2 regions of the Nonomuraea sp. IBHARD001 genome follow, and region 1 is predicted to be linked to the other one. Evidence: predicted binding sites of a transcription regulator. Region 1 holds the regulator's gene; the other holds the start of a gene.

Evidence for each region. Region 1 encodes HrcA, which represses chaperone genes, less so after heat shock. Its sites were predicted from a motif close to TTGGCACTCTCNNNNNGAGAGTGCCAA; they were not measured.
Region 2: a site for HrcA is predicted at 2,078-2,104, ahead of groES (co-chaperone GroES). Genes of this name have one in related genera too.

Annotation. Positions count from the first base shown of each region.
Region 1 covers NZ_JBWBBW010000002.1:2,280,782-2,287,013, forward strand. Annotated here, with positions in the region: gene ACTWNK_RS12555 (DUF4870 domain-containing protein) at 1-1, opposite strand, end outside; gene ACTWNK_RS12560 (DUF3097 domain-containing protein) at 35-853, opposite strand; gene ACTWNK_RS12565 (hypothetical protein) at 878-1,738, opposite strand; gene hrcA (heat-inducible transcriptional repressor HrcA) at 1,919-2,935, shown strand; gene dnaJ (molecular chaperone DnaJ) at 2,947-4,080, shown strand; gene ACTWNK_RS12580 (16S rRNA (uracil(1498)-N(3))-methyltransferase) at 4,181-4,918, shown strand; gene ACTWNK_RS12585 (hypothetical protein) at 4,946-5,575, opposite strand; gene ACTWNK_RS12590 (SigE family RNA polymerase sigma factor) at 5,572-6,051, opposite strand.
Region 2 covers NZ_JBWBBW010000002.1:1,038,296-1,044,527, forward strand. Annotated here, with positions in the region: gene ACTWNK_RS07255 (MerR family transcriptional regulator) at 1-565, shown strand, start outside; gene ACTWNK_RS07260 (MarR family winged helix-turn-helix transcriptional regulator) at 570-1,067, opposite strand; gene ACTWNK_RS07265 (sugar nucleotide-binding protein) at 1,155-2,006, shown strand; gene groES (co-chaperone GroES) at 2,197-2,508, shown strand; gene groL (chaperonin GroEL) at 2,568-4,190, shown strand; gene ACTWNK_RS07280 (sigma-70 family RNA polymerase sigma factor) at 4,473-5,111, shown strand; gene ACTWNK_RS07285 (hypothetical protein) at 5,108-5,299, shown strand; gene ACTWNK_RS07290 (DUF5319 domain-containing protein) at 5,260-5,637, opposite strand; gene ACTWNK_RS07295 (helix-turn-helix transcriptional regulator) at 5,751-6,232, opposite strand, start outside.

The DNA of each region.
Region 1 (6,232 bases):
TGGCTGTGCTCCTAAATACGAGGTCACTTCGAGGCTATCCCGCTTCGTCCGGGGTTGTGACGAAGTCAATGAGTTCTTCCACCCGGCCCAGCAGCTCAGGCTCCAGGTCCGAGTACGTCGACACCGAGCCGAGAATGCGCCGCCACGCCTGCGCGGGCTCCATCCGCCAGCCGAGCGCCGCGAGCACGCCCTCCTTCCACGGCACCCCGCGCGGAACGTCCGGCCAGGCCGCGATCCGCAGCACCGAAGGCTTCACCGCCTGCCACACGTCGATGTACGGATGCCCGGCGACGAGCACGTACGGGGAGGTGACACGGGCGGCGATCCTGCTCTCCTTGGAGCCGGTCACCAGATGGTCGACCAGCACGCCGAGCCTGCGTCCGGGGCCGGGCTCGAACTCCTCGACGATGGCGGGCAGGTCGTCGACCCCTTCGAGGTACTCCACGACCACGCCTTCGACCCTGAGGTCGTGGCCCCAGATCTTCTCCACCAGGGCGGCGTCGTGCACACCTTCGACGTAGATGCGGCTCTCCCTGGCCACCCTGGCCCGATGGCCCTCGACCACGGTCGAGCCCGACGCGCTGCGCCTGGCCCCGGCGGGCGCTGGCGCCGCCGGGCGTACCAGCGTCACCACCTTGCCCTCCAGCAGGAAGGCGGCGGGCTCCAGCGGGAACAACCGCCGTCGCCCGAACCTGTCCTCCAGCGTCACCGCGGCCTTGTCACAGGCCACCACGGCGCCGCAGAAGCCGCTGTCGGCGTCCTCGACGACGAGATCGGGCTCGGCGGGCACCTGCGGGATCTGGCCACGCTTCGGTCGCCGCCAGTCGCCGGCGAGAACGTCACGGTCGTACATAACCGGGCACGCTAGCAAACCGGCTTACAACCGGCCTGCAAGCCGCTTGCGCGCGTTGTTGCGCCTGACCACGATCACGATGTTGAGCACGATCGCGAACACGATGCCGGCCAGCGGGATCGCGAACAGGGCGATCGTGCCGCCGACCAGGCCGCCCGCCGCCGTCGCCGCGAGCTCGCGGCCCATGCCGAACCGCGTGTCGCCCTGCTCCTGGGTGACGCACGTGACCTGGTACTCGCCCTTGCTCGGCACGCCGACGCGAAGGATCATCTCCCAGGTGTCGCCGTTGAGGGACACGGTCTGGTCGGTGGTGGTGTTCTCCAGTTCGCCCTTGTCGATGCGGCACTCGTAGTGCACGACCGAGCTGCTGCTCAGGTAGAGCGCCGGGCTGTCGGCCGGGTCGAGCGTGAGTGTGACCGTCTCGCCCGAGGCGAACGTCCTGGTCGGCGCCGCTCCGCTGACCGAGCTGACCAGACCGGTGACGAAGCCGACGATGCCCAGGATCACGCAGACGACCGCGACGCCCCACCCGACCGCGATCCACCAGGCGGCCGGCTTGACCTTGGGGGCCGGGGCCCCGCCGTAGGGGTTGTGGCCGAACTGCGGCGCGCCGTACGGAGGCTGCTGGCCGTATTGCGGCTGACCGTAAGGGCCCTGCTGGTAGGCGCCCTGCTGCTGGTAGGGGCCCTGCTGGCCGTAGCCGGGCGCGCTCGGGGGCTGCTGGCCGTACTGCGGGGCGCCGAACTGGGGCTGCTGCTGCGGGGGAGGGGCGTAGCCGGGCTGGCCGTACGGCTGGCCCTGGGGGGCGCCGGGGGCCGGGTTCTCACCCGAGGATGGAGGGAAGCGGCGGGTGGAGTCGTCCACCGGCTGAGAATCGTCGGTCATGGGCAAATTGTGCTGCCTGGGGCTTGTGGCTGGATAGCAGGTGACTTATCGCCTACGGGTTCCGTGTTATCGCACCTTGTGGGCGAGAGCCGTACACTTGGCACTCGGGAACACAGAGTGCTAGGGCAGGCGTTTTCCCAGGACCTGAAGTTCCCGGCGTCTAGGCAAGGAGGTGGGCACGTGCTCGACGATCGCAAGCTTGCGGTGCTCCGGGCCATTGTCGAGGACTACGTCTCCACCAACGAGCCGGTCGGGTCCAAGGCACTGGCCGAGCGCCACAACCTGAACGTCTCCCCGGCCACCGTGCGCAACGACATGGCCGCGCTGGAGGAGCAGGGCTACATCGCCCAGCCGCACACCAGCGCGGGGCGCGTGCCGACCGACAAGGGCTACCGGCTCTTCGTCGACAGGCTCTCGCAGGTCAAGCCGCTGTCGGGGGCCGAGCGCCGGGCCATCGAGACCTTCCTGGCCGGTGCGGTCGACCTCGACGACGTGGTGATGCGCACGGTGCGGCTGCTCGCGCAGCTCACCCGCCAGGTCGCCGTCGTGCAGTACCCCGCGCTGACGCACTCCACGGTCAGGCACGTCGAGCTGGTGCCGCTGACCGAGCGCAGGCTGATGTTCGTCCTGATCACCAACACGGGACGGGTCGAGCAGCGGGTGGTCGAGCTCTACGAGAGTTTCGACGAGTCGCGCATCGCCCATCTGCGGGCCATGCTCAACACCTGCCTCGACGGGTGTGCGCTGAGCGGTGTGCCCGAGGTGATCGCCGACCTGCCCGAGCGTCTTCCCGCCGCCGACAGGCCGGTCGCGGCGACGGTGCTCTCGGTGTTGCTGGAGACCCTGGTCGACCGGCACGACGAGAAGATCGTTTTCGCCGGTGCGGCCAATCTCGCGGGGGCCGACTTCACCACCGGGCTCCGCGACGTGCTGGAGGCGCTGGAGGAGCAGGTCGTGCTGATGCGCCTGCTCGGCGAGACCTCCGACGCGCCGTCCGCGCTCACCGTGCGGATCGGCTCGGAAAACCCCTACACCGGTCTACGCGGCACGTCCATCGTCGCGACCGGATACGGTTCAGGCGACAAGCAACTGGCACGTCTCGGCGTGCTGGGGCCGACGCGGATGGACTACCCCGTGACGATGGGCGCCGTGCGCGCAGTGGCACGCTACGTCAGCCAGATCCTGGCTGCTTCATAAGAGGGCGATAAGTGGCAAACAGCGACTACTACGGCACCCTCGGGGTGCGTCGTGACGCCAGTCCGGACGACATCAAGAAGGCGTACCGGCGACTGGCTCGCGAGCTGCACCCCGATGTGAACCCCGACCCTGCGACCCAGGAGCGGTTCAAGGAGATCACCCAGGCCTACGAGGTCCTGTCCGATCCCAGCAAGCGGCAGATGTACGACATGGGCGGCGACCCCTTCGGCGGCTCCGGTGCGGGCGCGGGAGGATTCGGTGCGGGCTTCCCCTTCAGCGACATCATGGACGCCTTCTTCGGCGCGGCCGGTGGCACCAGGGGCCCGCGTTCCAGGGCCAGGCGAGGCCGCAACAACACGATCAGGCTCGAACTCGACCTGAACGAGACCGCTTTCGGCTGCACGCGTGAGCTCCAGGTCGACACGGCCGTGACCTGCGAGGTCTGCCAGGGCGTCGGAGCCGCCGCGGGCACCCACCCCGACACCTGCGACATGTGTCAGGGCCGGGGCGAGATCCAGCAGGTCACCCGGTCCTTCCTGGGCCAGGTCATGACCTCGCGCCCCTGCCCCCAGTGCAACGGCTTCGGCTCGATCATCCGTCACCCCTGCCTGGAGTGCTCGGGCGAGGGCCGGGTGCGCACCCGTCGCACGATCAAGGTCCGCATCCCCGCGGGCGTCGAGGACGGCACCCACATCCAGCTCGCGGGCGAGGGCGAGGTCGGCCCCGGCGGCGGACCGCCCGGCGACCTGTTCCTTGAGATCGTCGAACGCCCGCACGAGATCTTCGAGCGCCGTGGCGACGACCTGCACTGCACGGTCCAGATCCCGATGACCGCCGCCGCGCTCGGCACCATCCTCACCGTCGAGACCCTCGACGGCTCCGAGGAGATCGACGTGCGTCCCGGCACCCAGTCCGGCCAGGTCATCTCCATGTACGGCCGGGGCGTGCAGCGCCTCACCGACACCAGCAGGGGCGACCTGCTGATCCACGTCAATGTGGAGACGCCCGCGCGCCTGGACGCCGAGCAGGAGGAGCTGCTGCGCCAGCTGTCGGTGCTGCGCGGCGAGGAGCGCCCGCCCGGCAAGTTCGCACCCGGGCAGCAGGGCTTCTTCTCGCGCCTCAGAGACGCCTTCAACGGGCGCTGAGTACCTTTCGATCCATGGGTGACGCCCCTGCCGGGTGGGCGGGGGAGTCGCCCATCGTCGTTTCTTCGTGGTTGTCGCATCGGGTCTGGTGGGGGTCGGCGTGAGCGTTCCTGTGTTTCTGGCCGAGCGGGCGCAGTTCGCGTCCGAGGTGTTCGTCCTGGGCGGGCCCGAGGGCAGGCACGCCGCCGCCGTACGCCGGATGCGGGCGGGCGAGCGGCTCGACGTGACCGACGGGGCGGGAGCGGTCGCCGAGTGCGTGGTGCGCACGGCGGCCAAGGACGGGCTGGAGCTGGAGGTCGTCGGCAGGCGTGAGGTGGCGCCGCCGTCGCCCCGGCTGGTGGTGGTCCAGGGGCTGCCCAAGGGCGAGCGTGGCGAGCTCGCGGTGGAGATGATGACCGAGGTGGGCGTCGACGCCGTCGTGCCCTGGTCGGCCTCGCGCTGCGTCACCCAGTGGAAGGGCGAGCGCGCGGCCAGGTCGCTGGCCAAGTGGCGTGCCGCCGCGCGTGAGGCCGGTAAGCAGGCCAGGCGCTTTCACGCCCTGCACGTGTACGAACCGGCGAGCACCGCCCAGGTGGCGACCCTGCTCAAGGGCGCCGGGCTCGGCCTCGTCCTGCACGAGGAGGCGAGCACGGGCCTGTCGGGCGTGCCGCTGCCCGGCCCCGGACAGGGCGACGTCGTGCTCGTCGTGGGGCCCGAGGGAGGCATCGCCGACGACGAGCTCACCGCGTTCGCCTCGGCCGGAGGCGTGGCGACGCTGCTGGGCGACACGGTCCTGCGCACGTCGACGGCGGGTGTGGCGGCGGCGGCCGTACTGCTGGCGCGCACCGGGCGCTGGTAGGCCCGGTCCGGCGGTGCGGCGGCGGGGTCAGCCGCCGGTCAGGATCGGGGTGGCGATCTCCGAGGGGTCGGGGGTCGGGTCCTCGGCCGGGCACTCGTCGGCGGGGCAGCCGCCGCGCGGGTCGACCAGGGACTCCGAAGGCGTGGGCGTCGGGGCGGCCGGGCACTCGGGGGCGAGCGGCGGATCGGGCTCGATCTGCGGCAGCTCGTCCGTCGGGCAGGACGGCGTGGGCTTGGGCGTCGGCTTGGGCGCGGGACGGGTCGTGGACTCGCTGGTCGCGCCCGGCTCGGGAGCCTTGCTCGTCTGCAGGGGCGCCACGATCGCCGGGTCGCTCGGCTTGGGCGCCTGCCTGCTGGGAGGCGGCGGCTTGTGCGTGGCCGACTTCTCCTTGGGCGTCTCGGAGGTGCCTTGGTCGGCGGGTGCGATCCTGACGATGTTCTCGCGCAGTTGCGGGACGGCCATCACGATCGTGGCCGCGACGACTACCGCACCGGCGGCCGCTGCGGCGGCCCGCCACCAAAACAACCCCCGCAGGCCGCGACGCTCGATGCGGGCGCGGATGATCCCCAGCCCTTCGGGAGAGGGCACAACCGCGTCCGCCTCCGCGCGGAGCACACGGCGCAGGATGTCGCCGTGCTCGTCAGAGGGATAGGTCATGAGATCTTCTCCAGTACGGAACGCAGTGCGGCCATCCCCCGTGCGGTATGGCTCTTGACTGCGCCCTTGCTGATCCCCATCGCGTTGGCGATCTCCGCCTCGGACAGGTCACCGTAGTAACGAAGGACGAGGGCCTCTCTCTGGCGCGTCGGCAGGGTCCTGAGCGCCTCGATGACGGCCGAGCGCTCGAGCTCGCCGATGGCGCCGTTCTCGGCGCTCGGGGCGTCAGGAAGGCCCTTGGGTGCGTACTTCTCGACTACCGCGCGGTGACGCAGCACGGAACGAGACCGGTTGACGACAGATTGCCGCAGGTAGGCCAGTGCTTTGTCGGGGTCGCGAAGCCGACGCCAGGCGCCATGGATGGCGACGAACGCGTCTTGCACGACTTCCTCCGCAGTTGCTATGTCACGTACTAGCAACACAGCGAGACGCACCAATGACCGAAAGTGCGCACTGTAAAGCGCAGTAACAGCCATATCGGCGTCCCACCCGACTTGCACCGCCCCCAGCGACCTGTCGGCCAGAAGGGTTTCGGTGGTCACATCAGTGGGACGCGTAGCCTTGCCAGAGGGTTTACGCTCTTCCGGTTCCTTAGGGGGCATGACCCAGTCGTGTCCTCGCCAGGTGGCCTCGCCCGACCCTGAGTTGTCTGGTTTT
Region 2 (6,232 bases), 1.2 Mb from region 1:
CGACATCCTCGACGATCCCGGCGCCGACCCGCTGGTCCACCTGCGCCGCCAGCACGAGTTGCTGCTCAGGCGCATGGACAGGCTCACGCACATGCTCACCCAAGTGGAGTTCACCATGGAGGCACATCAGATGGGCATCGATCTCACGCCCGAGGAGAGGTTCGAGGTGTTCGGCGACTTCGACCCCGCCGAGCACGCCGAGGAGGCCGAACGGCGCTGGGGCGGCTCCGACGCCTGGGAGCAGTCGCGGCGCAGGAGCGCGTCGTTCACCAAGGCGGACTGGAAGCAGTTCATGGCGTCGGCGCAGGAGGTGACCCTGCGCATGGCGGCGGCGATGGCCGACGGCGCGCCCGCCGACGGCGAGCGTGCGATGGACCTGGCCGAGGAGCACCGCAGGCACATCACCACGTGGTGCTACGACTGCACGTACGAGATCCACAGAGGGCTCGGCGAGATGTACGTCGCCGACCCCCGCTTCACCGCCAACATCGATGCCACGGCCGAGGGCCTGGCCCGCTACACCCGCGACGCGATCATCGCCAACGCCGACCGCGCCGGGCAGTAGGGCTTCACAGGGCGGTGTCGCCCAGCGAGAGCAGGAGTTTGCGCAGCAGGCCGTTGAGCTGCTCGCGTTCGGTGTCGGTCAGGCCTTCGAGCAGCCGGCGCTCGTTGTCCAGGTGGCCGGCCTGCACCTCGTTCATCAGCCGCAGGCCTTCGGGGCTCAGTGTGACCACCACCTGACGCCTGTTGCCCGGTGCGTTGGCCCGGGTGACCAGGCCGCGTTTGACCAGGCGGTCGACCCTGTTGGTCAGCGCGGCCGAGCTGACCATGGTGGCCGAGGCCAGGTCGCCCATGCACATGGTGTGCTCGCCGCCTCCGCGCTGCAGTGCGGCCATCACGTCGAACTCCCAGCCTTCGACGCCGTGCCCGGCCAGGTGCGTGGTGACGCCCTTGCCCATGATCCTGGCCGCCCTGTTGACCCGGGCGACGGTGGCGACGGGGGTGAAGTCGAGGTCGGGCCTGGCCCGGCCCCACAGCTCGACGATCTGGTCAACGGCGTCTTCCATGTGGTCACTCTATCAACACTTTGACATCGAAAGGTTCGATGCTACGGTTGCCACGTTTCCATGTCGAAGTGTTTGAGGGTGAAGATCATGAAGGTTCTGGTTCTCGGCGCCACGGGCTACATCGGCGGCGTCCTGGTCGAGCGGCTGACCGAGCAGGGACACCAGGTCGCCGCCCTGGTGCGCGAGCGCGTGCCCGGCGGCGTCGAAGACCTGCGCAGGGGCGACCTGGGCGACCCCGCCTCCGTCGCCGCGGCCGTCACCCCCGACGTCGACGCCGTCGTGCACGCGGCCGTGCTCACCGGCGACCGGGACGTCGACCTGGCCACGGCCGCCGCCCTGGCCGCGTCGGGCAAGCCGGTCCTGTACGTCAGCGGCATCTGGGTGCTCGGCCCCACCCGCGACGGCCACGAGGACAGCCCGGCCGACCCGATCCCGATCGTCGGCTACCGCCCCGAGGTCGAGCAGGCCATCCTGACGGCCGGAGGCACCGTGATCAGACCGGCGGTCGTGCACGGCAGGGGCGGAGGCGGCATGGTCGTCACGCTCGCGGCCCTGGCGGCCGAACGCGGCGTCGGCGTCTACGTGCAGGACGGCGACGAGGTGCCCACCTGGACGTTCGTCCACGTCGACGACCTGGCCGACCTGGTGCTCGACGTGCTCGCCAAGGGGGAGCCCGGCCGGGTCTACCACGCGATCGCCGAGGAGGCGGTCGAGCTGACGGCCGTGGCCGAGGCGGCGGCCAAGGGGGCGGGCGTACGGGTCGCGGCCGAGGCGTGGCCGCTTCCGGAGGCGGCGGGCGCGTACGGCGAGGCGTTCGCGGGCGCGCTCGCACTGAGCCAGCGGGCGAGCTCGGCCAGGACCCGGGAGGCCCTTGGCTGGAGCCCCTGGAGGCCCGGCGTGGTACGGGAGCTGTCGGAGGGCGCCTACGCTCGTAGCTGACCTGGCCTACGCCCAGGGCTGATCGGCGCGGTTCGTGTTGACTGTCAAGGCCCTCTTGCATATGTTTCCTGTTGGCACTCTCCCCTTGAGAGTGCCAACATCAAAAGCGACGAGACAGGTCTGGCACCCGCGACGGCAGACCACTGGTCGCCTCTTCTAGATCATTCAAATCTGAAGGGGAGGTCCGATCGTGACGACCGCCACCAAGGTTCCCGTTAAGCCGCTCGGCGACCGCATTGTGGTTCAGCCGCTTGAGGCCGAGCAGACCACCGCCTCCGGCCTGGTTATCCCGGACACCGCGAAGGAGAAGCCCCAGGAGGGCAAGGTCCTCGCGGTGGGCCCCGGCAACTGGGACGAGGACGGCGACAAGCGGATTCCGCTCGACGTCAAGGAGGGCGACGTCGTCCTCTACAGCAAGTACGGCGGCACCGAGGTCAAGTACGGCGGCGAGGAGTACCTCGTGCTCTCCGCCCGTGACGTTCTCGCCATCATCGAGAAGTAAGCCGTGAGAAAGCCCCGGGCCCGAGTGGCCCGGGGCTTTCTACGCTGAGAGGACTCATCATGCCGAAGATCCTGGAGTTCGACGAGGACGCCCGCCGCGCGCTTGAGCGCGGTGTCAACGCCCTCGCCGACGCCGTCAAGGTGACGCTTGGCCCGCGCGGCCGCAATGTGGTCATCGACAAGAAGTTCGGTGCGCCGACCATCACCAACGACGGCGTGACCATCGCCCGCGAGGTCGAGCTCGACAAGCCGTACGAGAACCTGGGCGCCCAGCTCGCCAAGGAAGTCGCCACCAAGACCAACGACGTCGCCGGTGACGGCACGACGACCGCGACCGTCCTGGCCCAGGCCATGGTCCGCGAGGGTCTGCGCAACGTGGCGGCGGGCGCCTCGCCCCTGTCGCTCAAGCGCGGCATCGACAAGGCAGCCAAGGCCGTCAGCGAGATCCTGCTCGCCGCGGCCCGCCCGGTCGAGGACAAGAAGGAGATCGCCAATGTCGCGACGATCTCCGCTCAGGACGCCAAGATCGGCGAGCTGATCGCCGAGGCGTTCGACAAGGTGGGCAAGGACGGTGTCATCACCGTCGAAGAGTCCAACGCCATGGGCATGGAGCTGGAGTTCACCGAGGGCCTGCAGTTCGACAAGGGTTACCTGTCGGCCTACATGGTCACCGACTCCGAGCGCATGGAGGCCGTCCTCGAGGACGCCTACATCCTGCTCACGCAGGGCAAGATCTCGTCGATCGCCGACTTCCTCCCGCTGCTGGAGAAGGTCGCGCAGACGAAGAAGGCCCTGTTCATCGTGGCCGAGGACGTCGAGGGCGAGGCCCTGGCCGTCCTGGTGACGAACAAGATCCGTGGCACGTTCACCTCCGTGGCCGTCAAGGCCCCGGGCTTCGGTGACCGCCGCAAGGCCATGCTGCAGGACATCGCGATCCTGACCGGCGGCCAGGTCGTCTCCGAGGAGATCGGCCTCAAGCTGGAGCACGTCGGCCTCGAGGTGCTCGGCACCGCCCGCCGCATCGTCGTCACCAAGGACGCCACGACCATCGTCGACGGCGCCGGCGACGCGCAGGCGATCGAGGACCGCGTCAAGGAGATCAAGATCGCGGTCGAGCAGTCGGACTCCGACTGGGACCGCGAGAAGCTCCAGGAGCGTCTGGCCAAGCTCTCCGGCGGTGTGTGCGTGCTGCGTGTCGGCGCCGCCACCGAGGTGGAGCTCAAGGAGAAGAAGCACCGCCTCGAGGACGCGATCTCCGCGACCCGCGCCGCGATCGAGGAGGGCATCGTCTCCGGCGGTGGCTCCGCGCTCATCCACGTCTCCAAGGACCTGGACGACCTGGGCCTGACCGGCGACGAGGCCACCGGCGTCGGCGTCGTGCGCCGCGCGCTGGTCGAGCCGGCCCGCTGGATCGCCGAGAACGCCGGTCTCGAAGGCTACGTGGTCACCCACAAGGTCTCCGAGCTGCCCGTCGGCCACGGCCTCAACGCCGCGTCCGGCGAGTACGGCGACCTGCTCGCGCAGGGCGTCATCGACCCGGTCAAGGTCACCCGCTCGGCGGTCCAGAACGCCGCCTCCATCGCCGGCATGCTGCTGACGACCGAGGTGCTCGTCGTGGACAAGCCCGAGGAGGAGGCCCCGGCCGCCGGTGGCTCCGGTCACGGACACGGCCACGGTCACTGATCACGCCGCTGTTCGAGATCACGTACGGCCCGCGCCATCTAGGCGCGGGCCGTTTCGTTTTTGGCAGAGCTAAACCATTGGTACGGCAGGCAGGTAAACCATCCGCACCGGCAAAGCGTCTACGGGTCTGACATTTTTCTCCCTTATTGGCTTATCGCATGAAATATTCGGTGACGCTAAAAGCCCTAGTGTCGTCGTTCGATTACGCCCCGTTATCGTCGCCTCAATGTGACCAATCCGTAGCCGTTCGCGATGACGACAGGCACGATCAGTGCGGGCATCATGCCTAACGTGAGCGAGGGAAGCGTCGCCGACGCCAAAAGCGGGGTAAGGCTTGCGCCGAGACTTCCTGCGAGACCGGGTGAGACCGATCTCAGGGAACTGACGAGCCTCGCCGTTCAGGGGGATCGCTCTGCGATCGAGACTCTGCTCGGCGAGCTTCGCCCTATGGTCGTCCGATATTGCCGGGCCCGGCTCGGCCGGGTTTCCGGGCAATATCACATTGCCGATGATGTGGCACAGGAGGTGTGCATCGCCGTGCTGTCGGCGCTGCCGAGATATCGGGACATCGGCAGGCCGTTCGCCTCGTTCGTGTTCGGCATCGCCTCGCACAAGGTGGCCGACGCGCTGCGTAGTTCGGTCCGCTCCGCCGTACCCACTCAGGACCTTCCCGACGGGCCTGACGACGGTCCTGGGCCGGAGGAGACGGTGGTGCGCTACATCGAGGTCGAGCATGCGCGCAGGCTGCTCTCACGGCTGCCTGACAACCAGCGCGAGCTGCTCATGCTCCGGGTGGTGTCGGGACTGTCGGCCGAGGAGACCGGTAATGTACTCGGCATGTCACCAGGAGCCGTCCGCGTCGCCCAGCATCGGGCGCTGGCCAGGTTGCGGCAGATGGCCGAGCTGGAGTCGACCGCTTGACCCCCGCCCATCCGGTGCGCAGGGTGGGCAGCAACCCGGAGGTGGCTGTCACCGACATGATCGTCGAGGCCCTGGCGCGCAGACAGCCGCCGCCGCATTCCGACGATCCCGCCGTGCGCCTGCTCGTCGCGCTGATCGACGACGTCGATCAGCGGCGGTCCTCGGTGTCGATGACACCGTCGGCGTAGCCCCTGGCGTACTCCCAGCTCACATAGTCCGTGGGGTTGGGCTGGAAGGCCGGCTCGTGCACCTGGGGCCGGCCGAGGTCGATCATCTGGCGCAGGTTGCCGCGCAGCAGGTCCCAGTCGAAGAAGTGCGGCTCGCCGCACTCGGGACAGTCGAGAACCAGGCCGAGCACGCCCTGGGGCTCTAGGAGCGACCGGAAGACCTCCACGTCGGCCAGGTCGGAGACCGCCTCGTCACGCTCGGCCGCCGTGAGCGGCTCCGGGTCGTCCATCTCGCCCAGGGCCGCGCTCGGATCGTTCGGATCATCCGCGAACGGGTCACGGGGCACGTCTTCCAGCACGCTTCTCACCTTATGACCCACGAGGTAAAAACAGGGCCTACACCCGCCAAGCGCGCCGAGGTGGGTCGTTCGGCGGGCGAAAAGGACGCATCTCGCCTCCTTGGGGCCCTGTGTCAGGACAGCCAGCCCCTCCTCGCCGCCTCGACCCCCGCGTGGAAGCGCGACTGCGCGCCGAGCTCGCCCATCGCGTCGGCGAACCTCGCCCGCACCGTGCGCACCGAGACGCCCAGCTGGCGGGCGATGGACTCGTCGCACATGCCCTGGGCCGCCAGCCGCAGCACCTGCAGCATGCCGTCGCGGCGCCTGCCCCACGGCAGCGGCAGCGCACGGCCCCACAGCTCGTCGAAGAGCGTGCGTAAGACGCCCACGACGATCGGCGCCCGGACGAAGGAGAAGTTGTAGGCGTGCTCGGGCAGATTGCCGCCCCACAGCGGAGGCAGCCCGGCCGCCTCGGGCCCGGCGATGAGGAACCAGCTCGGCACCTTGTCCAGCGTGCGTGCCTCACCGCCGCTCTCGATCATGCGCACGAGCTGGTCGCGTACGCCGGGCAGGACCAGGGTGCCGACCGGGATGATCATCCGCAGGTTCACCAGGT